DNA from 4 places in the Streptomyces sp. NPDC025638 genome. Region 2 is predicted to be linked to each of the others. Evidence: riboswitches for the same ligand, from Rfam matches in the RefSeq annotation. Region 2 holds a riboswitch; each other region holds the start of a gene.
The links. A riboswitch is a leader RNA that binds a small molecule or an ion and turns the genes downstream of it on or off. The one in region 2 is predicted to bind cyclic di-AMP.
Positions count from the first base shown of each region.

Region 1: another riboswitch for cyclic di-AMP. It lies ahead of ACZ4EG_RS30565 (transglycosylase family protein); the one in region 2 lies ahead of ACZ4EG_RS04725 (M23 family metallopeptidase).
Region 3: another riboswitch for cyclic di-AMP. It lies ahead of ACZ4EG_RS36415 (transglycosylase SLT domain-containing protein); the one in region 2 lies ahead of ACZ4EG_RS04725 (M23 family metallopeptidase).
Region 4: another riboswitch for cyclic di-AMP. It lies ahead of ACZ4EG_RS29170 (C40 family peptidase); the one in region 2 lies ahead of ACZ4EG_RS04725 (M23 family metallopeptidase).

Region 1 covers NZ_JBVHLX010000013.1:89,030-96,690, reverse strand. Annotated here, with positions in the region: gene ACZ4EG_RS30580 (nucleoside triphosphate pyrophosphohydrolase) at 1-998, shown strand, start outside; gene ACZ4EG_RS30575 (cytochrome P450 family protein) at 1,146-2,426, shown strand; gene ACZ4EG_RS30570 (transglycosylase family protein) at 2,608-3,582, shown strand; cyclic di-AMP (ydaO/yuaA leader) riboswitch at 3,766-3,934, shown strand; gene ACZ4EG_RS30565 (transglycosylase family protein) at 3,939-4,601, shown strand; gene eno (phosphopyruvate hydratase) at 4,881-6,188, shown strand; gene ACZ4EG_RS30555 (FtsB family cell division protein) at 6,287-6,763, shown strand; gene ACZ4EG_RS30550 (DUF501 domain-containing protein) at 6,832-7,362, shown strand; gene ACZ4EG_RS30545 (Ppx/GppA phosphatase family protein) at 7,359-7,661, shown strand, end outside.
Region 2 covers NZ_JBVHLX010000002.1:119,033-126,693, forward strand. Annotated here, with positions in the region: gene ACZ4EG_RS04705 (CobW family GTP-binding protein) at 1-134, shown strand, start outside; gene ACZ4EG_RS04710 (DNA gyrase/topoisomerase IV subunit A) at 200-2,659, opposite strand; gene ACZ4EG_RS04715 (M16 family metallopeptidase) at 3,001-4,416, shown strand; gene ACZ4EG_RS04720 (M16 family metallopeptidase) at 4,413-5,801, shown strand; cyclic di-AMP (ydaO/yuaA leader) riboswitch at 6,004-6,167, shown strand; gene ACZ4EG_RS04725 (M23 family metallopeptidase) at 6,180-6,935, shown strand; gene ACZ4EG_RS04730 (GntR family transcriptional regulator) at 7,124-7,661, shown strand, end outside.
Region 3 covers NZ_JBVHLX010000017.1:173,679-181,339, forward strand. Annotated here, with positions in the region: gene fahA (fumarylacetoacetase) at 1-662, opposite strand, end outside; gene ACZ4EG_RS36395 (carboxylate--amine ligase) at 896-2,143, shown strand; gene ACZ4EG_RS36400 (FAD-dependent oxidoreductase) at 2,212-3,414, shown strand; gene ACZ4EG_RS36405 (hypothetical protein) at 3,469-4,086, opposite strand; gene ACZ4EG_RS36410 (HAD family hydrolase) at 4,252-5,058, shown strand; gene ACZ4EG_RS36415 (transglycosylase SLT domain-containing protein) at 5,106-5,591, opposite strand; cyclic di-AMP (ydaO/yuaA leader) riboswitch at 5,595-5,778, opposite strand; partial or broken gene ACZ4EG_RS36420 (hypothetical protein) at 6,337-6,939, opposite strand; gene ACZ4EG_RS36425 (polyprenyl synthetase family protein) at 7,200-7,661, shown strand, end outside.
Region 4 covers NZ_JBVHLX010000012.1:158,755-166,415, reverse strand. Annotated here, with positions in the region: gene ACZ4EG_RS29175 (tellurite resistance/C4-dicarboxylate transporter family protein) at 1-529, opposite strand, end outside; gene ACZ4EG_RS29170 (C40 family peptidase) at 722-1,933, opposite strand; cyclic di-AMP (ydaO/yuaA leader) riboswitch at 1,942-2,113, opposite strand; gene pcrA (DNA helicase PcrA) at 2,376-4,883, shown strand; gene ACZ4EG_RS29160 (M23 family metallopeptidase) at 4,956-6,485, opposite strand; gene ACZ4EG_RS29155 (esterase/lipase family protein) at 6,756-7,622, opposite strand.

The DNA.
Region 1 (7,661 bases), on a different contig from region 2:
CCGCGGCCCCCGGCCGTGTCGTCCTGCTCACCACCAGTCACCGCGTCGCCCCGGGGCTGCTGTCCTGGCCCGCCTGGCAGGCGCTGCGCTCCGCCGACCGTGTGCTGTGCGCGGACGGGGCCCACCCACAGCTGCCCTATCTGCGCGAGGCCGGGATAGGGGTGGAGGAGACGTCGCCCACCGCCCAGGAACTGGTCGACGCCTGCGTCGGCGGACACACGGTGGTGGTCGTGGCGACCGGTGAGGGCGAACCGGCGCTCACCGACGGCCTGGCCCGCCTCGCCGGCTCCGGCCGCGTGCGGATGCCCGAGCTGGAGCTGCTCCCCGCCTCCTACGACCTGCCGGGCGCCCGTCTCCTCGACCTCGTCCAGGTCATGGACCGCATCCGCGTCGAGTGCCCCTGGTCGTCCCGGCAGACCCACAAGGGCCTGGCGAAGTACGGCATCGAGGAGGCCTACGAACTCGTCGAGGCGATCGAGGCCGGCGACCGCGAGGAGCTCAGGGAGGAACTGGGCGACGTGCTGCTCCAGGTCGTCTTCCACTCCCGCATCGCCGAGGAGGACCCCGAGGCGCCGTTCTCCGTCGACGACGTGGCCGGCGGCATAGTCGCCAAGCTGATCCACCGCCACCCGCATGTCTTCGGCGACGAGACGGCCCAGACCCCCGAGGAGGTCAAGGAGCACTGGCTGCGCACCAAGGCCGAGGAGAAGCGGCGCACCTCCGTGACCGAGGGCGTCCCGCTCGGCCAGCCCGGCCTCGCCCTCGCGGCGAAGCTCGCCTCCCGCGCGCGCACGGCGGGACTGGAGGTGCCGCTGCCGCACGGCGAGGGCATCGGGTACGAGCTGCTCGCGCTCGCGATACGGGCCGAGGCGGACGGGGTGGACCCGGAGGCGGCACTGCGGGCGGCGGCAAGGGCGTACCGGGACGCGGTGCGGGCCGCCGAGGGAGTGGAAGGCATGGAGGGCATAGAAGGCATGGAGGGCTCGACGTCGGCCTGAGGGATGGCCCGAGGGAGGGGCACGGGGGCTTGCCCATGGGCGCGAGGGCGTGCGGGGAAAAGGAGTTGGAGGAGTCACCACTTCGGTGGCCGGTGCCCGCACCGCCCTCCGCGCGGCATCCGCCGGAAAGCCGGATACCGTCGAGGAGTGACCAACCAGCCCCACCCCCCGAACCCCACCCCCGCCGCCCCCGACCTGTTCAGCTGGGAGTTCGCCAGTAACCCCTACCCGGCCTACGCCTGGCTCCGCGAGCACGCCCCCGTGCACCGGACGAAACTCCCGAGCGGTGTCGAGGCCTGGCTGGTCACCCGGTACGCCGATGCCAAGCAGGCGCTGGCCGACCAGCGGCTGTCGAAGAACCCCGCGCATCACGACGAGCCCGCGCACGCCAAGGGCAAGACCGGTATCCCCGGTGAGCGCAAGGCGGAGCTGATGACGCATCTGCTCAACATCGACCCGCCGGACCACACCCGGCTGCGCCGGCTGGTCAGCAAGGCGTTCACACCCCGCCGGGTCGCCGAATTCGGCTCGCGCGTACAGGAACTGACAGACCGGCTCATCGACGGGTTCGCGGCCGAGGGGTCCGCCGACCTCATCCACGAGTTCGCCTTTCCGCTCCCCATCTACGCCATCTGCGACCTGCTCGGCGTTCCGCGCGAGGACCAGGACGACTTTCGGGACTGGGCGGGGATGATGATTCGGCACGGGGGAGGGCCGCGGGGCGGGGTCGCGCGGTCGGTCAAGAAGATGCGGGGCTATCTCGCCGAGCTCATCCACAGGAAGCGCGAGGCCCTGCCCGACAGCCCCGCTCCCGGCGAGGACCTCATCTCCGGGCTCATCCGCGCCTCGGACCACGGCGAGCACCTCACCGAGAACGAGGCCGCCGCGATGGCCTTCATCCTGCTGTTCGCCGGGTTCGAGACGACCGTCAACCTCATCGGCAACGGCACCTACGCCCTGCTCACCCATCCCGAGCAACGGCACCGTCTGCAGGCGTCCCTCGCCCGCCGGGAACGGGACCTCCTGGAGACCGGTGTCGAGGAACTCCTGCGCTACGACGGCCCGGTCGAACTGGCCACCTGGCGGTTCGCCACCGAGCCGCTCACCATCGGCGGGCAGGACATCGCACCCGGCGACCCCGTCCTGGTGGTGCTCGCCGCCGCCGACCGGGACCCGGAGCGGTTCGCCGACCCGGACGTCCTCGATCTCGGCCGACGTGACAACCAACACCTTGGATACGGCCACGGCATCCACTACTGCCTGGGTGCCCCGCTCGCCCGGCTGGAGGGCCAGACCGCGCTCGCCACCCTTCTCACCCGCCTCCCGGACCTCCGACTCGCGGTGGATCCGGCCGATTTGCGGTGGCGTGGCGGGCTCATCATGCGTGGACTGCGCACTTTGCCCGTGGAGTTCACGCCCGTCCGGTAAGTGAGGGAAGCGCGGCCTGTCGCGCCCCAAACCTGATGAATGCTCAACTCTGTGATCTTCACGTGATCTACGCGGCATTAACTTGTGACAAGTGATCGTCAGTGGATACGTTTACCGGGCAGCGCGGTACGTCGGCTTTCTGTGCCGCGCCGGTTATCGCTGTCGCACGAAAGGCTTCCGCATGCTCTCCGGGAACGGTCGTCACCGTCGCCCCCGTCAGGCTCCGGCCCTCCTCGTCGCGGCCGGAGTGACCGGCTCCGCCATCGCCATCCCGCTCCTGGGGGCCGCGAGCGCCAACGCGGCCGACGGCACCACATGGGACAAGGTGGCCGAGTGCGAGAGCGGCGGCTCCTGGAGCGCCGACTCCGGCAACGGCTACTACGGCGGTCTGCAGATGTCGCAGGACGACTGGGACAAGTACGGCGGCCTCGCGTACGCCTCCAGCCCGGACGAGGCCAGCCGTTCGCAGCAGATAGCCGTCGCGGAGAAGGTTCTCGCCGACCAGGGCACCAAGCCCTGGGCCACCTGTGCCCTGCTCTCCGGGCTCACCGCGAGCTCCGGGTCGGTCGATGTCGACACCGGCGTCTCGGCATCCGATTCGCCCGGCTCATCCGATTATTCGGACTCCTCTGATTCATCCGACTCATCCGATTCACGCTCGAAGTCGGACTCCTCGGGGAAGGCTTCCCCCTCGGCGAACGCCGACGAGGGGAACGGGGCGAAGGGCAAGAGCGAGGGCAAGGGCGAAGATTCCGCCAAGTCGGACAAGTCGGAATCCGAAGGCTCGGGTAACTCGCAGGGGAGTGGTGGCGCGCCCACGGAAGTCCCTAAAACGGACGATTCCGACAACTCGTGGCAAAGCGGGGGGTCTTGGAGTCTGGTCGACACCGGCGCGATCGGGGGCGGCCGTCACCGCGGGGGTAATGCGGACGAAAACGCAGCAAACGGGCAGGGCTCGGCCTCGGTGGGTCGTCACGCCTCGCGCACCTACACGGTTCGCGACGGCGACACTCTCGCATCCATCGCCGACTCCCTTGACGTCGACGGCGGATGGCGTGCGCTCTATGCCGCAAACAAGGCCGCCATCGGCACCGACCCGAACGACATCACCCCCGGTCAGACCCTGGACGTCGCTACCGAAATCGGCGAAAAGTAGCGGGAGTTGACGTCCCACTTTCACGCCCAATGTCCGGTTTGGTGAAAGTGTGGGATGAGTCTCAGAAGCCCTGATCGTCTTTGGAATTCCCCGGATCGCGTGTCTACGGTCGAGTCCGCTCGTCACCACGAGCCCCGGCTGTCGCAACGCCGAGTCCTGCCAGCGGCCGCACGGGAACAGTCGTCGCGTCACGCGCCGTAGGCAGGAGCGGGGGACCCAAGGTAAGTGCCGCGCCGGACAGTTGAGCCGGAGCGGCTAGGGGTGGAGCCACGCCTCCCAGCGGAGGTGTGGCCGGGCAACTCAACCGGCCCGAACCCGACAGCTCACCTCGCAGGCGTCGGTGAGGGGATCCATCCATGCTGTTTTCCGCCCAGGGCAAGCACCGTCGTCCCTCGAAGGCCAGGGCCACCCGTGCCATCGCGCTCGCCGGTGTCGCCTGCGCCGCCGTCGTCGCCCCGCTGATGGCCTCCGGCGCCGCCTCGGCCGCCACCGCCTCCGAGTGGGACGCCGTAGCCAAGTGCGAGTCCGGCGGCAACTGGTCCATCAACACCGGCAACGGCTACTACGGCGGTCTGCAGTTCTCCGCCTCGACGTGGTCCGCGTACGGCGGCGCGAAGTACGCCGGCACCGCCGACAAGGCCACCAAGGCGCAGCAGATAGAGATCGCCGAGAAGGTCCTCGCCGCCCAGGGCGAGGGCGCCTGGCCGGTCTGCGGCACGGGCCTGTCCAGCACCCCCTACGGCGGCGCCGCGGCGAGCACCGCCCCCCGGGCGACCGAGAAGCCGGCCGCCTCCCGCTCCGCCGAGCGCCCGGCCGCGGCCAAGACCGTCACCACCCCGACCGGCAAGAAGGTCAAGAAGGGCGACGGCGAGTACAAGGTCGTCAAGGGCGACACCCTCGGCTCGATCGCCCAGAAGCACAAGGTCAAGGGCGGCTGGCAGAAGCTGTTCAAGCTGAACAAGAACATCGTCCAGGACGCGGACCTCATCTACCCGGGCCAGCAGCTCCACCTGAAGTGATGCGCGGCCGGTAGCCCGGCTGCAAGAACCGCAGCCGCCCCCGTCCCCACGGTCTCCCCGCCCCGGTGCGTATTCCCCCGTACGCGCCGGGGCGGGGCTTGTTCATGGGGCGCTGTGTTCGAGCCGTTCTCCACCCCGCCTTTGTTTCGAGCCGGAACAATGGGTACGGTCGGACCCTGTCCACGGGACGGTCGGTCGGTGGCCGATGCCCCCGGGACGGTTAGGCTCTAGTCGCAAGGCACCCAGCCCCGCACTTCCAGCGTCACATCCATGAAGGAGATGCTCGTGCCGTCCATCGACGTCGTCGTAGCCCGGGAAATCCTGGACTCCCGAGGCAACCCCACGGTCGAGGTCGAGGTCGGCCTCGACGACGGCAGCACGGGTCGTGCCGCCGTTCCGTCCGGCGCCTCCACCGGCGCCTTCGAGGCCATCGAGCTCCGCGACGGCGACCCGAACCGCTACCTGGGCAAGGGCGTCGAGAAGGCCGTTCTCGCCGTGATCGAGCAGATCGGCCCGGAGCTGGTCGGCTACGACGCCACCGAGCAGCGCCTGATCGACCAGGCGATGTTCGACCTGGACGCCACCGACAACAAGGGCTCGCTCGGCGCCAACGCCATCCTCGGCGTCTCCCTCGCCGTCGCCCACGCCGCCTCCGAGGCCAGCGACCTCCCCCTCTTCCGCTACCTGGGCGGCCCGAACGCGCACCTGCTGCCGGTGCCGATGATGAACATCCTGAACGGCGGCTCGCACGCCGACTCCAACGTGGACATCCAGGAGTTCATGATCGCCCCGATCGGCGCGGAGTCCTTCTCCGAGGCGCTGCGCTGGGGCGCCGAGGTCTACCACACCCTGAAGAAGGTCCTGAAGAGCAAGGGCCTGGCCACCGGCCTGGGCGACGAGGGCGGCTTCGCCCCGAACCTCGGCTCCAACCGTGAGGCCCTCGACCTCATCCTGGAGGCCATCAAGCAGGCCGGGTACGTCCCCGGTGAGCAGATCGCGCTCGCGCTCGACGTCGCCGCGTCCGAGTTCTACAAGGACGGCAAGTACGAGTTCGAGGGCAAGTCCCGCTCGGCCGCCGAGATGACGGAGTACTACGAGGAGCTCGTGGCGGCCTACCCGCTCGTCTCCATCGAGGACCCGCTGTTCGAGGACGACTGGGCCGGCTGGAAGGTCCTGACCGACAAGCTCGGCGACAAGGTCCAGATCGTCGGCGACGACCTGTTCGTCACCAACCCGGAGCGCCTGGCCCGCGGCATCGAGGAGGGCACCGCCAACGCCCTGCTCGTGAAGGTGAACCAGATCGGTTCGCTGACCGAGACCCTGGACGCCGTCGAGATGGCCCAGCGCAACGGCTTCAAGTGCATGATGTCCCACCGCTCCGGCGAGACCGAGGACGTCACCATCGCCGACCTGGCCGTCGCCACCAACTGCGGCCAGATCAAGACCGGCGCCCCGGCCCGCTCCGAGCGCGTCGCCAAGTACAACCAGCTGCTGCGCATCGAGGAGATCCTCGACGACGCGGCGGTGTACGCCGGCCGCAGCGCCTTCCCGCGCTTCCGGGGCGGCGTGGAGATCTCCAAGGGCTGAGCCCGGTAAGGGCAAGGCTTAGCCAGTCGTACGTACGTCCCCGTACCCGGTCCCGTACCGTGTCCGGGGACGTACGCACGTATGAGGGAGGCGGGGACATGGCCGCGAAGGACCGGGACCGGTTCTCCACCGCGACCAGACTGCGACTGCTCGGCGAGCAGACGGCGGCCCGGGTCTACCGCTCCCAGACCAAGCGGCAGGCCCGCCGGTCCCGGCTCACCGGCCGGGCCGCGTTGCTCGCCCTGGTGCTGTGCACGATGGTGGTGGCCCTGGCCTATCCGATGCGGCAGTACGTCTCCCAGCGCGCCGAGATCGCCAATCTGGAGCGGCAGCGGCAGCGGGCCCAGGAACGGGTCGAGCAACTGCGCGACCTCAAGGCGCGCTGGCAGGACGACTCCTTCGCCGAGCAGCAGATCCGCCGGCGGCTGCACTACGTGATGCCGGGGGAGACCGGTTACGTCGTGATCGACCCCGGTGCGGCCAAGCAGGCGCACGCTTATCTGGGGGCGGCCGACCGCCCCTGGTACGCCAACGTCTGGGACGGGGTCGACAAGTCCGACGCCTTCGACCAGTGAAGCCGGCGGCGCCCGGACGACGCCGGCCAGTGAACCGACAGCCAGAGAAAGACAGCCTGAAGACAGTCATGGAAACGCCCCCGCCGCCCACTCCGCGCACCGAGCCCACCGACGCGGACGTCGAGGCCTTCAAGCAGCAGCTCGGGCGTCCGCCGCGCGGGCTGCGGGCGATCGCGCACCGGTGCCCCTGCGGTCAGCCGGACGTCGTGGAGACGGCTCCGCGCCTGCCCGACGGCACGCCCTTCCCCACGCTGTACTACCTGACGTGCCCGAAGGCCTCCTCGGCCATCGGCACCCTGGAGGCGAACGGCGTCATGAAGGAGATGACGGAGCGGCTACAGACGGACCCGGAACTGGCCGCCGCCTACCGTGCCGCGCACGAGGACTACATCCGGCGCCGGGACGAGATCGAGGTGCTGACGGGCTTCCCGAGCGCCGGCGGTATGCCGGACCGGGTGAAGTGTCTGCACGTGCTGGTCGCCCACTCGCTGGCCGCCGGGCCGGGGGTGAACCCCCTCGGCGACGAGGCGCTCGCGATGCTGCCCGAGTGGTGGATGAAGGGGGCCTGTGTGACGGTCCCGAAGGAGGAGGACCGGTGACCCGGGTCGCCGCGATCGACTGCGGTACGAACTCCATCCGTCTGCTGGTCGCCGACGCGGACCCGGAGACGGGTGAACTCATCGACCTGGAGCGCCGGATGACCATCGTGCGGCTCGGCCAGGGCGTCGACAGCACCGGACGGCTCGCTCCGGAGGCGCTGGAGCGGACCTTCGCCGCGTGCCGCGAGTACGCGGCGGTCATCAAGGAGCACGGCGCCGAGCGGCTGCGGTTCGTGGCCACCTCCGCCTCCCGGGACGCCGAGAACCGCAACGAGTTCGTCCGGGGCGTCCTCGACATC
Region 2 (7,661 bases):
CCGGCATCGACACCGCCACCCTCGCCAAGGAACTGGAGGCGTGCGGGAACGACGCCCCACACGCCGACGAGCGCGGCATGTGGGGTGTCCTGCGCTACGTACGGGACCCCGAAGAAGGGGCCCCGCCGGTCTAGCCGGCGGACCGGACCGGCCTGCTGGACGACCGGATCGGTCTGCCGGCCAGACCGGATCGGGCCGGTCAGAAGACCGGACCCGCCACCACCGACACGGTCTTCGCCAGCGACGTGCCGGAGCCGTCCCGGCGCGGGTCGATCTCCGGGAGCTCGACCGGGGTGCCGTTCTTCTGTGCCGCCCGTGCCGGGAGCGCGCCCGCCCAGGCCAGGGAGAGGCAGTCCTCGCCCTTCAGGAACCGCTGGCAGCGCACGCCGCCGGTGGCACGGCCCTTGCGCGGGTACTGGTCGAACGGGGTCAGCTTGGCGGTCGTCTGGACCGAGTCGTCCAGCGTGCCGCGCGAGCCCGCGACGGTGAAGACCACCGCGTCCACCGCCGGGTCGACCGCCGTGAAGGAGATCACCTTCACGCCCTCGGCGAGCTTGATGCCCGCCATGCCGCCCGCCGGCCGGCCCTGGGGACGGACCTGGGACGCCTGGTAGCGCAGCAGCTGCGCGTCGTCCGTGATGAACACCAGGTCCTCCTCGCCGGTGCGCAGCTCCACCGCGCCGACGATCCGGTCGCCCTCCTTGAGCGTGATGACCTCCAACTCGTCCTTGTTGGACGGGTAGTCGGGCACCACACGCTTGACGACGCCCTGTGCCGTGCCGAGCGCGAGGCCCGGGGACGACTCGTCGAGCGTGGTCAGACAGATCACCGTCTCGTCGTCCTCCAGGGAGACGAACTCCGCGAGGGGCGCCCCTCCGGAGAGGTTCGGCGCCGCCACCGTCTCCGGCAGCTGCGGGAGATCGACCACGTTCAGCCGCAGCAGGCGGCCCGCCGACGTCACCACGCCCACCTCGCCGCGCGCCGTGGCCGGCACCGCCGAGACGATCACGTCGTGCTTGGAGCGTCTGGCCTCGGCGTCCTGCGCGAAGGGCTCGCCGTTCACGGTGCGGGCCAGCAGGCCCGTCGACGACAGAAGCACCCGGCACGGGTCGTCCGCCACCTGCAGCGGCACGGCCGCCGCCGGGGCGCCCGAGGACTCCAGCAGGACCGTACGCCGCTCGGTGCCGAACTTCTTGGCCACCTGGGCCAGTTCGGCGGAGACCAGCTTGCGCAGCTCGGCGTCCGAGTCCAGGATCCGGGTCAGCTCGGCGATCTCCGCGTTGAGCCGGTCCTTCTCCGCCTCCAGCTCGATGCGGTCGTACTTGGTGAGGCGGCGCAGCGGCGTGTCGAGGATGTACTGGGTCTGGATCTCCGACAGCGAGAAGCGCTCCATCAGGCGCTCCTTCGCCTGCGCGCTGTTCTCGCTGGAGCGGATCAGACGGATGACCTCGTCGATGTCGACGAGGGCGGTGAGCAGGCCCTCCACCAGGTGCAGCCGGTCGCGACGCTTGCCGCGGCGGTACTCCGAGCGGCGGCGCACGACGTCGAAGCGGTGGTCGAGATAGACCTCGAGGAGCTCCTTGAGGCCCAGCGTGAGCGGCTGGCCGTCCACCAGGGCCACGTTGTTGATGCCGAAGGACTCCTCCATCGGCGTCAGCTTGTAGAGCTGCTCCAGGACCGCCTCCGGCACGAAGCCGTTCTTGATCTCGATGACCAGACGCAGGCCGTGCGCGCGGTCCGTGAGGTCCTTGACGTCCGCGATGCCCTGCAGCTTCTTCGCGTTGACCAGGTCCTTGATCTTGGTGATGACCTTCTCCGGGCCGACCGTGAAGGGCAGCTCGGTGACGACGAGGCCCATACGGCGCGCCGTCACGCTCTCCACCGTCACCGTGGCGCGGATCTTGAACGTGCCGCGGCCCGTCTCGTACGCGTCCCGGACCCCGGAGAGGCCGACGATCCGGCCTCCCGTGGGCAGGTCGGGCCCCGGGACGTACTTCATCAGTGTGTCCAGGTCCGCGTTCGGGTGGCGGATCAGATGCCGGGCGGCCGCGACGACCTCGGCGAGGTTGTGCGGCGGCATGTTCGTGGCCATGCCGACCGCGATACCCGACGCGCCGTTCACCAGCAGGTTCGGGAAGGCGGCGGGCAGGGCGACCGGTTCCTGCTCCTGGCCGTCGTAGTTGGGGGCGAAGTCGACCGTGTCCTCGTCGATCGACTCGGTCATCAGGCTCGTGGCCTCGGCCATCCGGCACTCGGTGTACCGCATGGCGGCCGGCGGGTCGTCGTTGCCCAGCGAGCCGAAGTTGCCGTGCCCGTCGACCAGCGGGACGCGCATGGAGAACGGCTGGGCCATGCGCACCAGGGCGTCGTAGATCGACGCGTCGCCGTGCGGGTGGAGCTTGCCCATCACGTCGCCGACGACACGCGCGCACTTCACATAGCCGCGGTCGGGGCGCAGGCCCATCTCGTTCATCTGGTAGACGATCCGGCGGTGCACCGGCTTGAGGCCGTCACGGGCGTCCGGCAGGGCACGCGAGTAGATGACCGAATACGCGTATTCGAGGTAGGAGCCCTGCATCTCGTCCACGACGTCGATGTCGAGGATCTTCTCCTCGTACGAGTCGTCGGGCGGCGGGGTCTTCGTGCTGCGGCGGGCCATCGCTGCCGGCTCCTCTTTTCTGGTCGCTCGCCTACGGGTCGCTCACGTCGGTGTCGACGCACCCCTTCGGCTCACTCTTTCTGAAGCGTGAACGGGTCTGATCGGACCATTGTGGACCGCGGTACTGACAAGCCGGGCCAGGACCCGGTGCAGGCGGCCCTTCCCGGTGGCGCGCGGCGCCGGAGGAGCCGCCCCGCGGCACGACTCCCGCAGGCTACGCGATCCGCTGTGGGCGTACGTCCGGCGGGAACTTCACCGAGGCTGCGGCCGCTTGCATACAGTGGCAGGACCGGCAGGAACACAGCGGTTGCACAACCGCTTCCGCGATCGAAGGGACGTACATGCCCATGGGTCACACGACCAAGGCCGAGGCAGGCTCCGGGGGCCTGGCAGCGACCGAGCACCGCCTGGCCAACGGTCTGCGCGTGGTGCTCTCCGAGGACCACCTGACCCCGGTCGCGGCGGTGTGCCTCTGGTACGACGTCGGCTCCCGCCACGAAGTCAAGGGCCGTACCGGCCTGGCTCACCTTTTCGAGCATCTGATGTTCCAGGGCTCCGCGCAGGTGAAGGGCAACGGTCACTTCGAGCTGGTGCAGGGCGCCGGCGGCTCGCTCAACGGCACCACCAGCTTCGAGCGCACCAACTACTTCGAGACCATGCCCGCCCACCAGCTGGAGCTCGCCCTCTGGCTGGAGGCCGACCGCATGGGCTCGCTGCTGGCCGCCCTCGACGACGAGTCCATGGAGAACCAGCGGGACGTCGTCAAGAACGAGCGCCGGCAGCGCTACGACAACGTTCCGTACGGCACCGCCTTCGAGAAGCTCACCGCCCTCGCCTACCCGGAGGGCCACCCGTACCACCACACGCCGATCGGCTCGATGGCCGACCTGGACGCGGCCACGCTGGAGGACGCGCGCCGGTTCTTCCGGACGTACTACGCGCCCAACAACGCCGTGCTCTCCGTGGTCGGCGACATCGACCCGCAGCAGACCCTGGCCTGGATCGAGAAGTACTTCGGCTCGATCCCCTCCCACGACGGCAAGCCCGAGCCCCGCGACGGCTCGCTGCCGGAGGTCATCGGCGAGCAGCTGCGCGAGGTCGTCGTGGAGGAGGTCCCGGCACGCGCCCTGATGGCCGCCTACCGGCTCCCGCAGGACGGCACGCGCGCGTCCGACGCCGCCGACCTGGCGCTCACCGTCCTGGGCGGCGGCGAGTCGTCCCGCCTGTACAACCGGCTCGTGCGCCGCGACCGTACGGCCGTCGCGGCCGGGTTCGGCCTGCTGCGGCTGGCCGGGGCGCCCTCCCTGGGCTGGCTGGACGTGAAGACCTCCGGCGACGTCGAGGTGCCGGTCATCGAGACCGCCATCGACGAGGAACTCGCCCGCTTCGCGGAGGAGGGCCCCACGCCCGAGGAAATGGAGCGTGCCCAGGCCCAGTTGGAGCGCGAGTGGCTGGACCGGCTCGGCACGGTCGCCGGCCGCGCCGACGAACTGTGCCGGTTCGCGGTCCTGTTCGGTGACCCGCAGCTCGCCCTGACCGCCGTCCAGCGCGTCCTGGAGGTGACGCCGGAGGAGGTCCAGGAGGTGGCCAAGGCCCGCCTGCGCCCGGACAACCGCGCGGTGCTCGTCTACGAGCCGCTCTCCGCCGAGTCCGCGGAGCACACCCAGGACGAGGACTTCCCCGAGGACCCGGAGTCGGAAGCCACCGTGGAAGCGCCCACCGCCGACCACAACGAGGACGAGGAGGCGGCCAAGTGACCGAGCTCGCCGCGATGGAGTTCCACCCCCAGCCCCGTGCGGGCGAGGCGAAGCCGTGGGCCTTCCCGGCCCCCGAGCGCGGCACGCTGGAGAACGGCCTGACCGTTCTGCGCTGCCACCGCCCCGGCCAGCAGGTCGTCGCCGTCGAGGTGCTCCTGGACGCGCCGCTGGACGCCGAGCCGGCCGGTTTCGACGGTGTCGCCACGATCATGGCGCGGGCCTTCTCCGAAGGCACCGACAAGCACTCCGCCGAGGAGTTCGCCGCCGAGCTGGAGCGCTGCGGCGCGACCCTGGACGCGCACGCCGACCACCCGGGCGTCCGGCTGAGCCTGGAGGTCCCCGCCTCCCGCCTCGGCAAGGCGCTCGGCCTGCTCGCCGACGCCCTCAGGGCACCCGCGTTCGACGAGAGCGAGGTGGACCGGCTGGTGCGCAACCGCCTCGACGAGATCCCGCACGAGCTGGCGAACCCCTCCCGCCGTGCCGCCAAGGAGCTCTCGAAGGAGCTGTTCCCGGCGACCGCGCGCATGTCGCGCCCGCGCCAGGGCACCGAGGAGACCGTCGAGAAGATCGACGCGGCGGCCGTCCGCGGCTTCTACGACCGGCACGTGCGGCCCGCCACGGCCACCGCCGTGGTCGTCGGCGACCTCACCGGCATCGACCTGGACGCGCTGCTCGGCGAGACCCTGGGCGACTGGAACGGCTCCTCGGCGCAGCCGCGGCCCGTGCCGCCGGTGACCGCCGACGACACCGGCCGGGTCGTCATCGTGGACCGCCCCGGAGCCGTCCAGACGCAGCTGCTCATCGGGCGGGTCGGCGCGGACCGGCACGACCGCGTGTGGGCCGCCCAGGTGCTCGGCACGTACTGCCTCGGCGGCACCCTCACCTCCCGCCTGGACCGCGTCCTGCGCGAGGAGAAGGGCTACACCTACGGTGTGCGCTCGTTCGGGCAGGTCCTCAGGTCCGCCCCGGACGGCGCGGGTGCCTCGATGCTCGCCATCAGCGGCTCCGTGGACACCCCGAACACCGGTCCCGCGCTGCAGGACCTGTGGGCGGTGCTGCGCAAGCTCGCCGGCGAGGGCCTCACCGACGCCGAGCGCGACGTCGCCGTGCAGAACCTCGTGGGGGTCGCGCCGCTGAAGTACGAGACCGCGGCGGCCGTGGCGAGCACGCTGGCCGACCAGGTCGAGCAGTATCTGCCGGACGACTACCAGGCGACGCTGTACCGGCAGCTCGCCGCCACCGGCACCGTGGAGGCCACCGCCGCGGTGGTCAACGCCTTCCCGGTGGACCGTCTGGTGACGGTCCTGGTGGGCGACGCCGCCCAGATCAAGGAGCCGGTCGAGGCTCTCGGCATCGGCGAAGTCACCGTCGTCTCGGCCGAGTAGAGGCACGCGCGCGTGGGTCCTGTCGGCCGACGGGTCGTCAGGACCCACGAACGTTTCTCCAAGATGTCCGAATTGGGGCGGAGGTTGCCTGTCTGCCCTGTGGGATGCGCTACAAAATCCGGCTTCGGTTTGGGGATCCAAAGACCGCCCGCATAGCGTCGTCCAGGCTGTTCGTCGGGCAGTGCGCCGCACCCGCGGCACCGGACAGTCATCGCCGAGTCCCCGTACGGCGCGAGCCAGGGGAGCCGGGGACCCACGCAGTCCCTGGGGTGAATCGGACACCCGCGCGTGCCGCGAGGGGGTCCGTAGGAGACCTTCCTGCTCCGAACCCGTCAGCTAACCCGGTAGGCGAGAGGGAAGGAAAGGACCAGCCACTACATGGCGTTCACCCGCGCCACCGGGAAGCACCGCCGTCCCGGCCGGATGCACCGCACCACCGCCCGCGCGGCGGGCGTCGCGGCCCTCGCCACCACCGGTGCCGTCGGCACCCTCGCGGCCTCTCCGGCCCTCGCCGCCGAGCCCGCCCCCGCGGACACCGGTCTCACGCCGGTCATCACCATGGGCGACTCGGTCGCCGAGCAGATCGATGCCCAGGCCGCGGCCCAGGAGCAGGCCGCCGAGCAGAAGGCGGCCGAGGAGGCCGCGCGCAAGAAGGCCGTCGCCCTGGCGGAGAAGGAGCGCGAGGCCAAGGCGCGCGCCGCCCGCGAGGCCGAGCGCAAGCGGCTCAACGCGTTCGTGGCGCCGATCGCGAACTCGTATGTCTCCACCGGCTACAAGACCGGCGGATCCCTGTGGTCCTCCGGCTCCCACACCGGCATCGACTTCCACGCCTCCAGCGGAACCACCGTGCACGCGGTGGGCTCCGGCACGGTCGTGTCGACCGGCTGGGGCGGGTCGTACGGCAACCAGATCGTGATCCGGATGGCGGACGGCATGTACACCCAGTACGGCCATCTGTCGTCCATCGGCGTCTCCGTGGGCCAGAAGGTCCTTCCCGGCCAGCAGATAGGCCTCTCCGGCGCGACCGGCAACGTCACCGGGCCGCACCTCCACTTCGAGGCCCGGACGACCCCGGAGTACGGCTCGGACGTCGACCCCGTCGCCTACCTCCGCAAGCACGGCGTGAACGTCTGACGGCAGGGCGCACCGCTTCCCGAAGCCCCGGCTCCCCGAGCCGGGGCTTTCGCCGTTTCGGCCGCCCCGCTGTCCAAAAAATATCCATGGATTCCGGCACGCCATCGGAAATTCCCGTTGATTGCAATAGAGTCACGGAACACACGTCAATCGGCGACGTTTCACGGGGATTAAAGCGGAGGTCGGTCATGCGTATTCCGGCGAGCTCGGTATGCACGGCGATCAGGGACGACATCGTCGCCGGTGTCTACGAGCGCGGCGGCCGGCTCACCGAGGAACTCCTCGCGCGCCGCTACGGCGTCTCGCGCGTCCCCGTCCGCGAGGCACTGCGCACCCTGGAGGCCGAGGGCTTCGTGGTGACGCGGCGGCACGCGGGCGCGTGCGTCGCCGAACCGACCGAGCAGGAGGCCGCCGACCTGCTGGAGATGCGCATGCTGCTGGAGCCGCTCGGCGCCTCCCGGGCCGCGCAGCGGCGCACCGAGGCCCATCTCAAGGTGCTGCGCGGCCTGGTGAGGCTGGGCCAGGAGCGGGCCAGGCGGGGCAGCCACGAGGATCTGCGCTCCCTGGGCGGCTGGTTCCACGAGACGCTCGCGCAGGCCTCCGGCAGTCACGCCCTGACCTCGATGCTGACCCAGCTGCGGCACAAGATCGCCTGGATGTACACGGTGGAGGCGCCCGCCAACCCGGTGGAGTCCTGGACGGAGCACGGCGCCATCGTGGACGCGG
Region 3 (7,661 bases), on a different contig from region 2:
CACAGTCCGAAGACGTGCTCCCGGAAGTCGCCCAGCGCCACCGGCCCGCCCCTCTCCGACGGCACGCCCACCACGAAGCCGACCTCGGCCTCGATGTCCAGCCGGACGGACGGACCGAAGACGGGCGCCGGGTCGTTCGGACCCTTGCGCTGCCCGGACGGCCGTACGACATCCGTTCCCGACACCACGACCGTGCCGGAACGGCCGTGGTAGCCGATCGGCAGATGCTTCCAGTTGGGGGTCAGCGAGTCCTCGGCGTCGGGGCGGAAGATCTGCCCCACGTTCCGGGCGTGGTTCTCGGAGGCGTAGAAGTCGACGTAGTCGGCGACCTGGAAGGGCAGATGCAGCGTCACCGACGACAGGGGGTGGAACAGCGGTTCGATCGTCTCGCGGTGCGAGGGCACCGTGACCCATGCCGTCAGCGCGCGCCGGACGTCCGACCACGCCGTGCGGCCGGCGGCCAGCAGCGGGTTGAGGGTCGGCTGCGCGAGCAGGGAGGCGTACGGGGAACCGAGGGCGTGCGCCGCCGCGCCGGCGTCGAGTACGTGGTCGCCGAGCCGGACTCCGACGGTCCGCTCCTGGCTGCCGGTGGGCGAGAACACGCCATACGGAAGGTTGTGCGGACCGAAGGGGTCGCCCTCGGGGACGTCGAAGGGGGGCATGGGGTTCTGCCTCGCTCTCATCCGTGCCGTGCATGGCCATACGTTCCATGTGGTCGCGCCACACGTTACGGGGGTGTGCCCCTCTTCGGCAGTGTCTAAAGAGTTCGCAATGTCCGAATAGGCCTTGTCGGAGGGGCCAATTCCGGCTTAGCGTCCTTTGGGGGACACGGACGGGGTCGATCCGGTCCGTAGGGGGACGCGTGGGGGGACCCGTGGCCAGGAATGCCGTCAGCGTGCCTTTCGAGGCGGACCGTGCTGTGCCGGGCCTGATCGTCAAGTTCGGCGACTACCCGCTGCACCACGGTGGCGTCGGCGCGATCCGCAGCCTGGGCCGTCTGGGTGTCCCCATGTACGCGATCACCGAGGACCGCTACACCCCCGCGGCCTCCTCCCGGTATCTCAAACGCGCGTTCGTCTGGCCGACGAGCGGTGCCGAGGAGCCGGAGTACCTCGTGGCGGGGCTGCTCCGCATCGGCGCCCGCATCGGCCGCCCCACCGTGCTCGTCCCCACCGACGAAGAGGCCGCCGTCCTGATCGCCGAGCACCAGGACGCGCTCAAGGACACGTTCCTCTTTCCGCCCGTCGACCCCGGCCTGCCGCGCCGCCTGGCCAGCAAGCAGGGCCTGCACGAACTGTGCATGGAACACGGCATCCCCAGCCCGACGGCGTCCTTCCCGCAGTCGTACGACGAGATCGTGGACTTCGCCGAGAAGGCCCGCTTCCCGGTGGTGGCCAAGAACCGCGAGGCGTTCGTACGGCGCAAACGGCCCGCCGTGAACGGCACCACGCGGATCGCCACCCGCGAGGGCCTGCTCACGCTCGCCCGCGACTGGGGTGAGCACCCCGGAGTGATCCTCCAGGAATACCTGCCGAGGGAGGAGGCCGAGGACTGGATCGTGCACGCCTGCTTCGACACCGACTCGGCCCCGCTCGCCATGTTCACCGGCGTCAAGGTCCGCTCATGGCCGCCGCACGCGGGCATGACGGCGAACGCCTATGTCGTCGACAACCCGGAACTCGCGGACCTCGCCGCACGTTTCATCAAGCAGATTGGCTTCAGCGGCATCATCGACCTCGACCTGCGCTTCGACCGCCGCGACGGACAGTACAAACTCCTCGACTTCAACCCGCGCATGGGCGCCCAGTTCCGCCTCTTCGAGAACGAATCGGGGGTGGACGTCGTACGCGCCATGCATCTGAATCTGACCGGGCGCACCGTTCCGGAGGGGGAACAGCGCGCCGGCCACCGGTACATCGTGGAGAACATCGACCTCCCCGCCCTCCTCGCCTACCGCCGCAGCGGCTATACGACGCCGCACGCACCGGCGCGGGCGAGCGGGACGGAGCTGGCCTGGCTCGCGGGTGACGATCCGCTGCCCTTCTTCACGATGCTCGCGCGCTTCGTGCGACCGGGCGCGAAGCATCTGTACCAGCTGTGGCGCACCAACCGCCGTGGCAGTACGACCGGTTCGGGCAGCTAGACGTTCCACGTCCCGACCGTCCGTACCGGACCACGAAGTGACGAAATGACGTCCTGGGGAGGGACTTCGTGATTCAACCGGTAGCAGTCCTCGGTGCCGGACCATTCGGCCTGTCCACCGCCGCCCATCTGCGGGCGCGCGGCATCCCCGTGCGCGTCTTCGGCGATCCCATGGTGAGCTGGCGCGACCACATGCCCGCCGGAATGATCCTCAAGTCGACCCCGGCGGCCTCCAGCATCGACTGCCCGCAGCGGGGCCACACCCTCGCCGACTACTGCGACGCGGCGGGCATCCGCCGGCTGGTGACCGACGAGGACCTCATCCCGGTCGAGACCTTCATCTCCTACGGCGAGTGGTTCCAGCGGAACCTCCTGCCCGAACTGGAGCGGGTGCGGGTGGTCTCCGTGGACCGCCGTACGGGCGGTGGCTTCGAACTCAAGCTGGACTCGGGGGAGTTGTTCACGGCCCGCGCGGTCGTGGTCGCGACCGGGCTGTCCGGCCTGGCCCACCTCCCGGCGGAGCTGGCGAAGGCGGCGGCGGACGGACCCACCCCCACGGGCCCGGTGTCCCACAGCTCACAGCACCACGACCTGAGCACCTTCAAGGGCAAGGAGCTGATCGTCATAGGCGCCGGCCAGTCCGCGCTGGAGACGGCCGCCCTGGCGGCGGAGGCGGGCGCACAGGTGCGCGTGGTCGCGCGCGGCCACGGCAAGGTGGCCTTCGGCGCCCCGCCCTGGAAGCAGCCGAAGCTGCGCCCGGAGTCCCCCTTCGGCCGGGCCTGGTCCCTGTGGGCCCTCAGCTACTACCCCCACCCCTACCGCTACCTCCCGGCCCAGGCCCGCCACTATCTGGTCCGCCGGGTCCTCGGCCCGCTCGGCGCGTGGTGGCTGCGCGACCGCTTCGAGGGCAAGGTGCAGGTCCAGGAGGTCGAGCGGCTGGTCGGCGCGGACGTCTCCGACGGCAGCCCGCTCCTCACGGTCCGCACCCTCGCCGGCGCCACCCGCGGGCTCAGCGCCGACCATGTCGTCGCGGCCACCGGCTACCGCGTGAACATCGCGGCCATGGACTTCCTCGGCCATGAGCTGCGCACCCGGCTCGCGGTCAGCCGCGGCACCCCGAAGCTCGGCGCCGGCTTTGTCTCCTCGGTCCCCGGCCTCTACTTCACCGGCCTCCCGGCCGCCGGGTCCTACGGCCCGGTGATGCGCTTCGTCTGCGGCACCGAGTTCGCCTCCCCGCGGCTGGCCAAGCACCTGGCGGCGGCGCACGGCTGAACGCGGGGGCCGAGAGCAGGAGTTGACGGCAGGAGTTGACGGCAGGGCGGGCGGCTACCCCTCCTCGGCCGCCCGCTGCCACGCCAGGAACTCCTCGATCAGCTCCGGGGGGTTGGCCGCCTCGGTGGCCTCGATCTCCCACTCGGGGCAGTCCATGTCGAAGACGACGACGGGCAGCCGACGGCCGAAGAGCCGCTCGATCTCCCCGCTTTCGTGCAGATGGCGGGCGAGATCGATACAGGCGTCGGCGAAATGCAGGCCGAGCAGATCGCGCTTGGCCTCGATCTCGCCCGCCTCGTCGTCGTCCCGGTCTCCCTCGTCGTCGTCCCGGTCTTCGTCGAACCAGAGGCCGAGTTCCTTGACCTCCTCGACGTAGAGCGGTGCGCCGGCCGGGTCCTCGGGGACGTTGCCGAGCATCTCGAAGCCGTCCAGGAGCCAGCAGGCGTAGTGCCAGCGGGCCTCGCCGGGGTCCCCGTGGTGCTTCTCCAGCTCGTACTGGGTCTCGGTGTTGTAGCCGATGGCCACATAGGGGTGGCGCTCGTCGTAGTCGATGCGCCAGATGCGGAAGGAGAGGGCGTAGATCTCGGGCCTCAACTCCTCGGGGAAGCGCGCGAGAACGGCGGGCGCCGCCTTGCGCAGATACCTCCGGAAAACGTCCCGCTGGTCCGTCACCACATCCGCCCCCGTTTCCTCAGCTCCCTCGGCGCAGTGACAGCAACCTAACGCGCACCACTGACGACGGGCGGTGGCAGCATCTCCGCCCGGACCCCGTGGGGTTGAGAACAACGGCTGGGACGGGGGTGAGCCGCAGCGGCATGTTGTCCGTATTCTCTGATCATGGCCGCTCCCCCCGCGTATTCACTCGTCGCCACCGACCTGGACGGAACGCTGCTCCGCGGCGACGACACCCTCTCCGACCGCTCCCGCGCGGCCCTCGCGCGGACGGTGGAGGCCGGTGCGCAGCATCTCGTGGTGACGGGGCGCCCGGCGCCGAGAGTGCGGCCGCTGCTCGATGAACTCGGCAGCAGGGGGCTCGCGGTGTGCGGACAGGGCGCGCAGTTGTACGAGGCCGGCGCGGACCGACTGCTGTGGTCGGTCACCCTGGACCGGGAGTTGGCCGAGACCGCTCTCGGCAAGATCGAGGCCGAGGTGGGTCAGGTGTACGCGGCCGTCGACCAGGACGGGGTGGACGGGCTCACGCTCATCGAGCCGGGGTATCTGATGCCGCACCCGACCCTGCCCGCCGTACGGGTCCCGCGGCGCGACGATCTGTGGTGCGAACCCATCAGCAAGGTCCTGCTGCGCCATCACGCCCTGTCCGACGACGAGTTGGCGGCGACTGCCCGTGACGTCGTGGGTTCGCTGGCGACGGTCACCATGTCCGGGCCGGGGACCGTCGAGCTCCAGCCGTGCGGTATCACGAAGGCGACCGGTCTGGCGCTGGCCGCCGAACACCTGGGGGTGAGTGCCCGGCATGCCATCGCCTTCGGGGACATGCCCAACGACATCCCGATGTTCGACTGGGCCGCCCGCGGTGTGGCGATGGCCAACGCCCACCCCGAACTCAAGGCGGTGGCCGACGAGATCACCTTGTCGAACGAGGACGACGGCATCGCCGTCGTCCTCGAAAGACTCTTTGCCTAGCTCTCCCGTTGCGGGGAGATCCGTCAGCACGCGCCCCGTAGCGTCCGTCAGTACGCGCCGAAGACGTTGTCCATCGAGCCGTACCGCGCGGCCGCGTAGTTGCAGGCGGCGGTGATGTTCGCGACCGGGTCGTAGATGTCGAACGACGTTCCGACCACGTGGTACGCGTTGAACGTCGGGTCGATGACCTGGAGCAGGCCCTTGGACGGGATGCCCTTGGCCGCGTTGGAGTCCCACAGGTTGATGGCCCGCGGGTTGCCCGACGACTCACGCATGATGTTGCGGTAGATGCCGTTGTACGTGCCCGGAATGTGCCTTTCCTTCATGATGGCGAGGGACTCGCGGATCCAGCCGTCGAGGTTGTTCGGGTAGCCGGCCAGGGTCGTGTCGGCCGCGGCGGGCGTGGTGGCGGGGGCGGCCGAGGCCGTGGTCGCGCCGATGAGCGGGAGAGCGAGCACCGCGGCGCCGGTGCCGGCGACGGCGAGCTTGCGGACGAGGCGGGTGGTGCGGCGGGGCTGAGCGGCAGCGGCCATGGGGGATTTCCTCTCCGTCGCCTGCGAGGTGAGCTGTCGGGTTCGGACGGGGAGGTGCCCGGCCGTGCCGCCCTGAGGCTGCGCGACTTCACCCCGAGCCGTTCCGTGCGACATGTGTCGTCCGGTCCGGCGGCCTACCTGGGTCCCCCGCTCCTGCCTACGCGAATGAGTTCGTCGATGGGTTACGTCCGGCGGCGGCAGGATTCGGCGTCCGCCTGACTGGCCGGAAGCTATGCGAGAGCACATGTCGGGAACAAGTACCTGATTCACAGAACGCACCAATTGACCTTGGGTTGAGGCGTATGGGGTACTTGATCCTTTGCGGTTGCACAGCCTCAACTGGCCGACGGGAAAAGGGCAAACGGGTGTTTGGGTGGATGTGGCGCGACATGAGGTGGCGTGACCCAACTCACGGAATAACATTCAAGGCAAATCAGACATGCAGGTCACAGGGGGTTCGCGGGGGTCCGCGGGACGCGCTTCTCCCACGTCCGGTCGAAGACCACCTCGCCGCCCCCCCGTGCAGATGGCTTCGTCGAAGACCGGGAAGTGTTCCGTGTCACAGGTGATGCCCGCGCCGGGCGGGAACGCATGGCCGATGCCGCTCAGCTCGAAAGGCGTGTCCTCCGTGGCGCGCGGACGGGATTGAGCGCACCCCGGGCCGCCCCGGCATCCAGGTCTCCTCCGGCACCGCGAACTCGAAGCGGGCCGAACGGGCGTCCTCCTCCCGCCGGCCGGGCGGCAGGTCGGCGTCGTTCCCGATCGGGACGAGGCGGCCGTCGTCGACGCCGGTGTGCATCGGGGACCGCACGACAACGGGAGCGCCCTGGAGCCGGTGTGTGACGCCCGTCACGTGGGGTGAGGGTCAGTGCGGCTCGCCGACTCGGCGGGCCGGGGGGTGTCGTAGGCCGTGGCCGGGGGACGGGAGTCGAGGACGTACGCGCGCAGGAGCGGCCGGCCCAGGGGGTCCGCCGGGGCGGAGGCGCCGTCGGGCGGGGTGCCGTCCCTGGGTCAGTGGTCCCACCGGCGCAGGGTCTCCTGGAGGAAGCCGATTGCCGGGCCGGGCGGCCGGCCGCGGTCGCGCGGGGGTGTTCGACCGGACGGAGGACCGTGTCGTGGTACGGGTCGTGCCGGCCGCCTCCGGCCCCGTACACCCGTCCGCCGGCCGGCCCCTGCTGTTCCCGCGCCCGCGGGCGTCGACCCGGACGGAGGCGTGGCCGTGGCCCGCTTGTCAGGGTTCGTCCGTCAGGGGCCGCCATACGCGCGCGTGCAGCCGTGTCCCGTCGGGCTGGGGGATGCGGATGTCGTCGTGCGTGGTCTCGTAGGGGGAGGACGTACGGATGTTCATGGGTGGTACCCGTGGTGCCGGCGGACCGGGTACATGCGGGTATATAGGGACAAACAGTGTCACATCATGATGAGTAGATAAAAATCAATCCTTATCAACTGATTAAAAACATACCGGTCGTGATCCGATACCGCCTGGGCTGTAACGGTGGGCGCTATCGGTGATCGAAACCTGACCGGATACGCTGACTTGAGTGATGGCAGCGACCTATCGACAAACCGTGTAATCGCCAGCAGACACCAGCAGACAGGAGACCCCACGTGACCGTCGTCGGGCCGTTCGGGCTGAGCGTGCGGGACCAGGCTCTGGAAGCCGATGTCCAGGCCGGATTGGCGGCTGTCGAGGAAGGCTTGCTCGAAGCCACCAAGAGTGAGGTCCCGTTCATCACGGAGGCCGCCCAGCACCTGGTGAGGGCGGGCGGGAAGCGGTTCCGGCCGCTGCTCGTGATGCTCGCGGCCCAGTTCGGCGACCCGTACGCGCCGGGTGTCGTGCCCTCGGCCGTCGTCGTCGAGCTGACGCACCTCGCGACGCTGTACCACGACGACGTGATGGACGAGGCCGCGGTGCGCCGCGGTGTCGAGAGCGCGAACACCCGCTGGGGCAACTCGGTCGCCGTCCTCACGGGTGACTTCCTGTTCGCCCGTGCCTCGCAGATCCTCGCCGACCTCGGTCCCGAGGCGGTGCGGGTCCAGGCCCTCGCGTTCGAGCGGCTGGTCACCGGG
Region 4 (7,661 bases), on a different contig from region 2:
GGGCGAACCCGTAGAGCACGAGGCCCAGCCAGAACAGCATGAGCGCCGCGTGGGCGAGCCATGCCGTCGCCTCGGCCGCGGCGAGCGTGGCGGCGAGCACGGCGAGCCCCTGCGTGGCCACGCAGCACAGGAACACCGTGCCTGGCATGCGCCGGTGCCAGTGCCGTACGACGAGGAGGATCAGCACCGGCCAGAGCGCCGCGCACAGCGCGAGCAGCACCTCGGCCAGGCCGTGGCGGCCCAGTGCGGAGAAACGGGTGCCCAGCACGGCGGTCGCGGCGACGGCGCTGAGCGCGCCCGGCGTCCGCGCCTCGGCCACCCAGCGTCTGCGCTGCCACAGCAGCCCCACGGTGAAGTCCACGGCCGAGGCCAGCCAGGCGACCGAGGCCATCGCGAGGGCGATCAGGGACAGTGCCTCGTACCCCGCCAGCTGCAGCCCGACCGACACGATGCCGGTCGCCATCACGGCGGCCCCGGCCGCCGGCGGGTGCCGCTTCCACCAGGCGCGAAGGGGTGAGGAGGCGGGCATGGGCCCGATGCTAGGGAGCAGTGCGCGCCTTGCGAGCGGGGCACGCGCGCGCGTGCGGGGAAAAACGCGCGGGTGCGGGACAGGGGCGCGTGCGCCTGCGGTTCACGACGGCCGCGGCGCTCGCATCACCACCGCTGCGGCGCTCGCATCACCACGGCTGCGGCGCTCGCGTCCCTGCCCCACGGAGGTCTCTCACGCCGGCCGCACCACGCTGTGGATGATCGACGCGCCGCCGTAGTAGATCGACTCCTCGCGGACGTAGGCGCCGGGCTTCGGGGCGTGGATCATCATGCCGTTGCCGATGTAGATGCCGACGTGGCTGATGTCGTCGTAGAAGAAGATCAGGTCGCCGGGCTCGGCATTGGTGAGCGAGACCGTGGTGCCCGCGTTGACCTGGTCGTAGGTGGTGCGCGGAAGGCTGACGCCCGCGGCCAGCCAGGCGGCCGAGGTGAGGCCGGAGCAGTCGTAGGAGTCGGGGCCGGTGGCGCCCCAGACGTACGGCTTGCCGATCTGGGCGCGGGCGAAGGCGATCGCCTTCTCCGCCTTGGTGGCGTACGTGGAGTCCGAGGACGAGCCGGTCGAGCCCGTCGAACCGGTCGACCCCGTCGAGGTGGACGAGTCCGAGGAGCCCGAGGAGCCCGAAGAACTGGACGAGCTCGAGGAGCTCGCGGCGGCGGCCTTCTTCGCCGCCTCCGCGGCCGCCTGCTTCTTGGCGAGCTCCGCGGCCTGGCGCGCGGCCTCCTCCTGCTTCTGCTTCTCGATCGCGGCGAGCCGGGCCTTCTCCTGCGCCGTCAGCTTGGACAGCAGCTCGCGCGCCGAGGAGAGCTTCTTCTGGACGGTGGCCTTGGCCGTCTTCAGCTCGTTCTGCGACTCGGTCAGCGTCTGGAGGCTCTTGGCGGCTTCCTGTCGCTTCTTCATGGTCGCCGACTGCTGTGTGATGTAGTCGTCGACCGCGCCCTTCTGCCGCGAGGTCATCCGGCCCATCAGCTGGGTCTGGTCGAAGTAGTCCTGCGGGGAGTTCGAGAGCAGGAAGGTGGCGGTGTCGGGCGCGGCGGCCCCGGTGCGGTACTGGGCGGCGGCGAACGTACCCAGTTCCTCACGCGCCTTGTTGAGCTTGTCCGTGCGCCGCGCCACGTCGTCCAGCAGGGTGTCGACGTTCTTGCGCTGCTGGCCGGACTTCTCCTTGGCCGCGTTGTACTTCTCGGTCGCCGACTCCGCCTGGCGGTAGAGGTCGTCGACCTTCTTCTCGACTTCCTCGATGCTCGGCTTGCCGTCGGCGGAGGGGGTGGCGTTGGCGGTCTGGGAGAGCAGGGCCACGGAGGTGAGCGCGGCGGTGGCGATGGCGGGGGTGCGTATGCCTGTTACCAGGGCACTCGCGGGGCGCGACTTGCGGTGCGACGCCAAGGGAGGCGACTCCTTCCATGTTCCGCCTACCGAGTTAGCTGTCGGGTTCGGGCGGGTGGTTCGGAAGGGTTGCCCTACGGCCTTTCTCCGGGTGGAGGTTGGGCCGATTCACCCCAAGGTCGGTTGGGTCCCCGGCTCCGGCTGCCGTGGCGGGCACACCGGACTCGGCGGAGGCCGCGCGGCCCGGCGACGTTCGCCGGTGGGGGTCGTACGGCCCGCCCGAGACGGTAGCCAACTGGTGTGGCCCGTGTGAAGGTTGATGGGCGATATGCCCGATACATTTTTGTGACCTGATGCAGAATTCCGCCCGTGTGACAGCATGCTTCCGGAGCGTGAGACAGTTGTCCGGCTCATGCATCGGGAAGATCCCCCGCGCGCGGGGCCGGTCCTGTTTCCGGGGCGGCGGTCGTTTGTCGGTGGGGCGCCCTAGACTCGGAGAGCGATGAGCAGCCTCTTTGACGACAGCTTCCTGGCGGACCTCCAGACCCCTCACGGGCGCGAGGAGGAGCCCCCGCCGCCACCCGAGGACGATCACGCTCCGGAGTCGGTTCCGGACGATCTGTTCGGCGGGAAGTTCGACGTGCCGCCGGACCGGGACGACTACTACCGCGACGGCGCCCCGCGCCCGGTGATCGACGCAGCGGCGCTACTGGAGGGGCTGAACGAGAACCAGCGCGCGGCCGTCGTACACGCCGGTTCCCCCCTGCTCATCGTGGCCGGCGCCGGCTCCGGCAAGACCCGTGTGCTCACGCACCGCATCGCCCACCTGCTGGCCGAGCGGAACGTGCACCCGGGGCAGATCCTCGCGATCACCTTCACCAACAAGGCCGCGGGCGAGATGAAGGAGCGCGTCGAGCACCTCGTCGGCCCGCGCGCGAACGCGATGTGGGTGATGACCTTCCACAGCGCGTGTGTGCGCATCCTGCGCCGCGAGAGCAAGAAGCTCGGCTTCACCTCGTCGTTCTCGATCTACGACGCCGCTGACAGCAAGCGCCTGATGGCCCTGGTCTGCCGCGACCTGGAGCTCGATCCCAAGCGTTTCCCGCCGAAGTCCTTCAGCGCCAAGATCTCGAACCTGAAGAACGAGCTGATCGACGAGGAGGACTTCGCCGCCCAAGCCACTGACGGCTTCGAGAAGACCCTCGCCCAGGCCTACGCCATGTACCAGTCGCGGCTGCGCGAGGCGAACGCCCTCGACTTCGACGACCTGATCATGACGACGGTCAACCTGCTGCGCGCCTTCCCGGACGTTGCCGAGCACTACCGCCGCCGCTTCCGCCACGTCCTCGTCGACGAGTACCAGGACACCAACCACGCCCAGTACGCCCTCGTGCGCGAGCTCGTCGGCACCGCCGGGCACCCGGTGGACGTACCGCCGAGCGAGTACGACCTCCAGCCCGCCGAGCTGTGCGTCGTGGGTGACGCCGACCAGTCCATCTACGCCTTCCGCGGCGCGACGATCCGCAACATCCTCCAGTTCGAGGAGGACTACCCGAACGCGACGACGATCCTCCTGGAGCAGAACTACCGCTCCACCCAGACGATCCTCTCCGCCGCCAACGCGGTCATCGAGCGCAACGAGTCCCGCCGTCCCAAGAACCTGTGGACCAATGCGGGCGCGGGCGCGCGGATCACCGGCTATGTCGCCGACACCGAGCACGACGAGGCGCAGTTCGTCGCCGACGAGATAGACCGTCTCACGGACGCGGGCGAGGCGAAGGCGGGCGACGTCGCCGTCTTCTACCGCACCAACGCCCAGTCCCGTGTCTTCGAAGAGGTCTTCATCCGCGTCGGCCTGCCCTACAAGGTCGTCGGCGGCGTCCGCTTCTACGAGCGCAAGGAGGTCAGGGACGTCCTGGCCTACCTGCGTGTCCTGGCCAACCCGGAGGACTCCGTGCCGCTGCGCCGGATCCTCAACGTCCCCAAGCGCGGTATCGGCGAGCGTGCCGAGGCGATGATCGACGCCCTCGCCCAGCGCGAGAAGATCAGCTTCCCGCAGGCGCTGCGCCGGGTCGACGAGGCGTACGGCATGGCGGCGCGCTCGACGAACGCCGTCAAGCGGTTCAACGTGCTGATGGAGGACCTCCGTACGATCGTCGAGTCCGGCGCGGGACCGGCCACGGTCCTTGAGGCGATCCTCGAACGCACCGGCTATCTCGCCGAGTTGCAGGCCTCCACCGACCCGCAGGACGAAACCCGCATCGAGAACCTTCAGGAACTCGCCGCCGTGGCCCTGGAGTTCGAGCAGGAGCGCGAGGAGGGCGCAGCGACATCAGGGGCTGCCGCCCCGGGAGGCACGCTGGCCGACTTCCTGGAGCAGGTCGCCCTGGTCGCCGACTCGGACCAGATCCCCGACGAGGACGAGGAGGGCTCGGGCGTCATCACCCTGATGACCCTGCACACCGCCAAGGGCCTGGAGTTCCCGGTCGTCTTCCTCACCGGCATGGAGGACGGCGTCTTCCCGCACATGCGGGCCCTCGGCCAGAACAAGGAGCTGGAGGAGGAGCGGCGCCTGGCGTACGTCGGCATCACCCGCGCGCGGGAGCGGCTGTATCTCACGCGGTCGTCGCTGCGCAGCGCCTGGGGACAGCCGTCGTACAACCCGCCCTCCCGCTTCCTGGAGGAGATCCCGCCCGCCCATGTGCAGTGGAAGCGGACGGGAGCGGCGGCGCCGGTCTCCTCCGGACCGGCTTCCGGTGTGGCGGCCTCGCTGTCCTCGTCCCGCTCCCGCTCGTCGGCGTCGGGCGCGTCCGGGTTCGCCACGAAGCGGGTCTCGTCGAAGCCGGTGGTGTCCCTGGCCGTCGGGGACCGGGTCACCCACGACCAGTTCGGCCTTGGCACGGTCCTCGCGGTGACGGGCGAGGGGGACAACGCCCAAGCGACGATCGACTTCGGTGACGCGAAGCCGAAGCGGCTGGTACTGCGGTACGCGCCGGTGGAGAAGCTGTAGGCGCTCGCGACGAGCCCCCGCCGATCGGAAGGGCCGGCGGGGGCTGGGTCACTCGTGGAGAAGGCGGGGGACCTACGTCGGGTCCAGGCCATGGCTGCGAAGCCACGGCAGCGGGTCTATGGCCGAACCGCCCGCCGGCCGGACCTCGAAGTGCAGATGCGGGCCGGTCGAGTTGCCGGAGTTGCCCGAGTATGCGATCGGCTGCCCGGCCTTGACGCTCGTACCGGAGGCGACCCGGTAGCTGGAGAGGTGGCAGTACCAGGTCTCCGTGCCGTCCTTGGCCGTCACGATCATCATGTTGCCGTAGGCGCTGTTCCACTGGGTGCGGGCCGTGCCGTCGGTCGCGGCCATCACCGTCGTGCCGTACGAGACGGGGAAGTCGATGCCCGTGTGCACGGACATCCAGTTCACGCCCGCCTGGCCGAAGTAGGCGCTGAGCCCTTTCTGCATGACCGGAAGCGCGTACTTCGGGCGCAGCCGCTCCTTGCGGGCCGCCTCGGCCGCCGCCTTCTTCTGCTGGGCCACCTGCTGTGCCTTGAGGTCGATGCGCTCCTGGGTGCGGCTCGCCCGGTCGGCGAAGTCGTCGGCGCCGGCGGAGAGGCTCTCCAGTTGGGTGTCCAGCTGGTTGTTGGCGGCGGACGGTTTCACCGACTTCGTCTCCGCTGCGGAAGCGCTGGTGTCCTTGCCGCCGCCGATCAGGTTCAGATTGCCCACGGAGGCGGCGGCGATCCCGGCCACCCCCATCACACAGGCCGAAGGCACAGCCACGGTCAGCAGCGCGGAGCGCTTGGGCGTACGACGGCGGGAACGCGCACCGCCGCGTGACCCCGCACGGGTGGACGGGAGCGGGGTGAACTCTTCCTGATCGTCCAGCAGTGGCGTTACTGCGGGCAATTCGCCCGTGGCCGTCGACTCGTCCTCGTCCGGGACGGCCCCCTCGAAGGCGTCGTCCTCGTAATCCGCGTAGTCCTCGTAATTCTCGTAACCGAGTTCCTCGTGGGCGGGATTCTCGTACGAGACCTGGTCGAAGGTGGTGGTCGCCTGCTGGTCGAAGGGTTCGGCCTGCCGCTCGGGCTCGGTGGCTGTGACGCCGCCGTCGGAGTTCCACTGCGTGGCGTCGTACGTACCGGTCTCGTAGGCCTGCGTGCCCCATTCCCACTGCTGGGTCGGGGTGGCGCCGGTGTGCTGCTCGGGCTGGAGCCAGGCGTTCGCGTCCCACTGGCCGCTGATGTCGTTCCCCGTGGCCTGGTGGGGGATCGTCCAGGCGGTGCTGTCGTAGGCGCCGCTGTCGTAGGCGGCGTGGTGCTGGGCCGCGTACGGGTCGTAGTTCAGCGTGTGGTGCCCGCTGGTCTGCCACTGCGTGGTGTCGTACGCGCCCGTGGTGTGATCCCCGCCCGGGAGATTCCCGAAGAGCGGGTCGGTCTCGAAGGCCGAGGTGGCGGTGTGGGCACCGGTGGCATAGCCGTCCGTGCCGTATCCGGCGTACGAGGTGAAGTCTCCGTACTGGGCCTCCTGCCCGCCGTACGACGCGTAGGGCGCCGAGGCGGCATCGGAAGCCGGAGCCGGGGGGGTGATGATCCCCGACGGGTGACGGTCGTTCACCAACTTCTCTTTCGCCTCGACAACAGGGGCTGCCAGAGCAGTGCGGCGACTGTACCCGGCGGTATGCGGGCGCGACAATCTTCGGAAGGTTTCGCGCCCGAAGGAAACGGGCATTCGGCCGTGTTTCGGGGGACGATGGACGCGGGTTTGGCTTTGTGTTCGAAGATTGTTCGACGTCTGGTTGTCTGCCGGTCCCGCTAAGTCGGCGAGTCCGGGCGGCTGTTGCGCCGCCCGGACTCGCCCCGGTATGACCCTGTTACGGCCCTGTTCTCACGCCACGGTCAGCCCGCCGGCCGGCCTGGCGACCTCCACTTCCGGGTGTTCGGAGTCGAGTGCCTGCCGTATCCCGGCCGCGACGGCCGGGTGGACGGGAAGGGCGAGATGCCCGATTCCCACCACTTGTATGTTCTGTGTCATAAGGTCGGGATGGTCGATACAGGCGGTCTCCGGCTCGTCCATCAGGGCGTCGAGGTCGCTCCAGAAGCAGAAGAAGCGCGTACGGCAACCGGGCGCCGGCCCGGCCAGCTCCTCCAATACCTCCGAACCGGGGCGCAGCTGGCGCACGATCGGGTGCGCGTTCGCCAGCGGGAGCACCCGGGTGCCGGAGTGCGGGGTGCCGAGCGTCACCAGCGTGCGGACCCGGAGGTCACCGGCGAGCCGCTGTACGTAGTAGCGCGCGATCAGTCCGCCCAGGCTGTGCCCCACGATGTCCACCTGCGGGCTCCCCGTGCGCTCGCAGATCTCCTCGATGTGCCGGGCGAGCAGCTCGGCTGCGGTGCGGATGTCCCGGGTCAGCGGTGAGTAGTTGAGCGACTCGACGCGCTGTCTGCCGTGCTGGGCGAGGTTGCGGCGCAGCAGGACGAAGACCGAACGGTTGTCGATGAAGCCGTGCAGCAGGACGACCGGAGGGTCCGGTGCGGCCGGCAGCTGCGCGGTGCCGCCCGGCAGGGGCGTCGCCTGTGTGGGGGAGCGACGCTCCTGGGTGATACCGGTGGGATAGAGGACGATGTGCCCGGCCAGGATCGCGAGCTCCAGGGCGGTCGCCTTGAGAAGGGCCATGGAGAGCCCCGTGAGTCTGCCCGGCAGGAGCCGCTGGCAGAGCGGAACCAGGGGCTCCAGTGCCTTGGTGACCTTCATGGCCGACCTCCTGTCGGCACGCAGGAGGACGGCCCGATC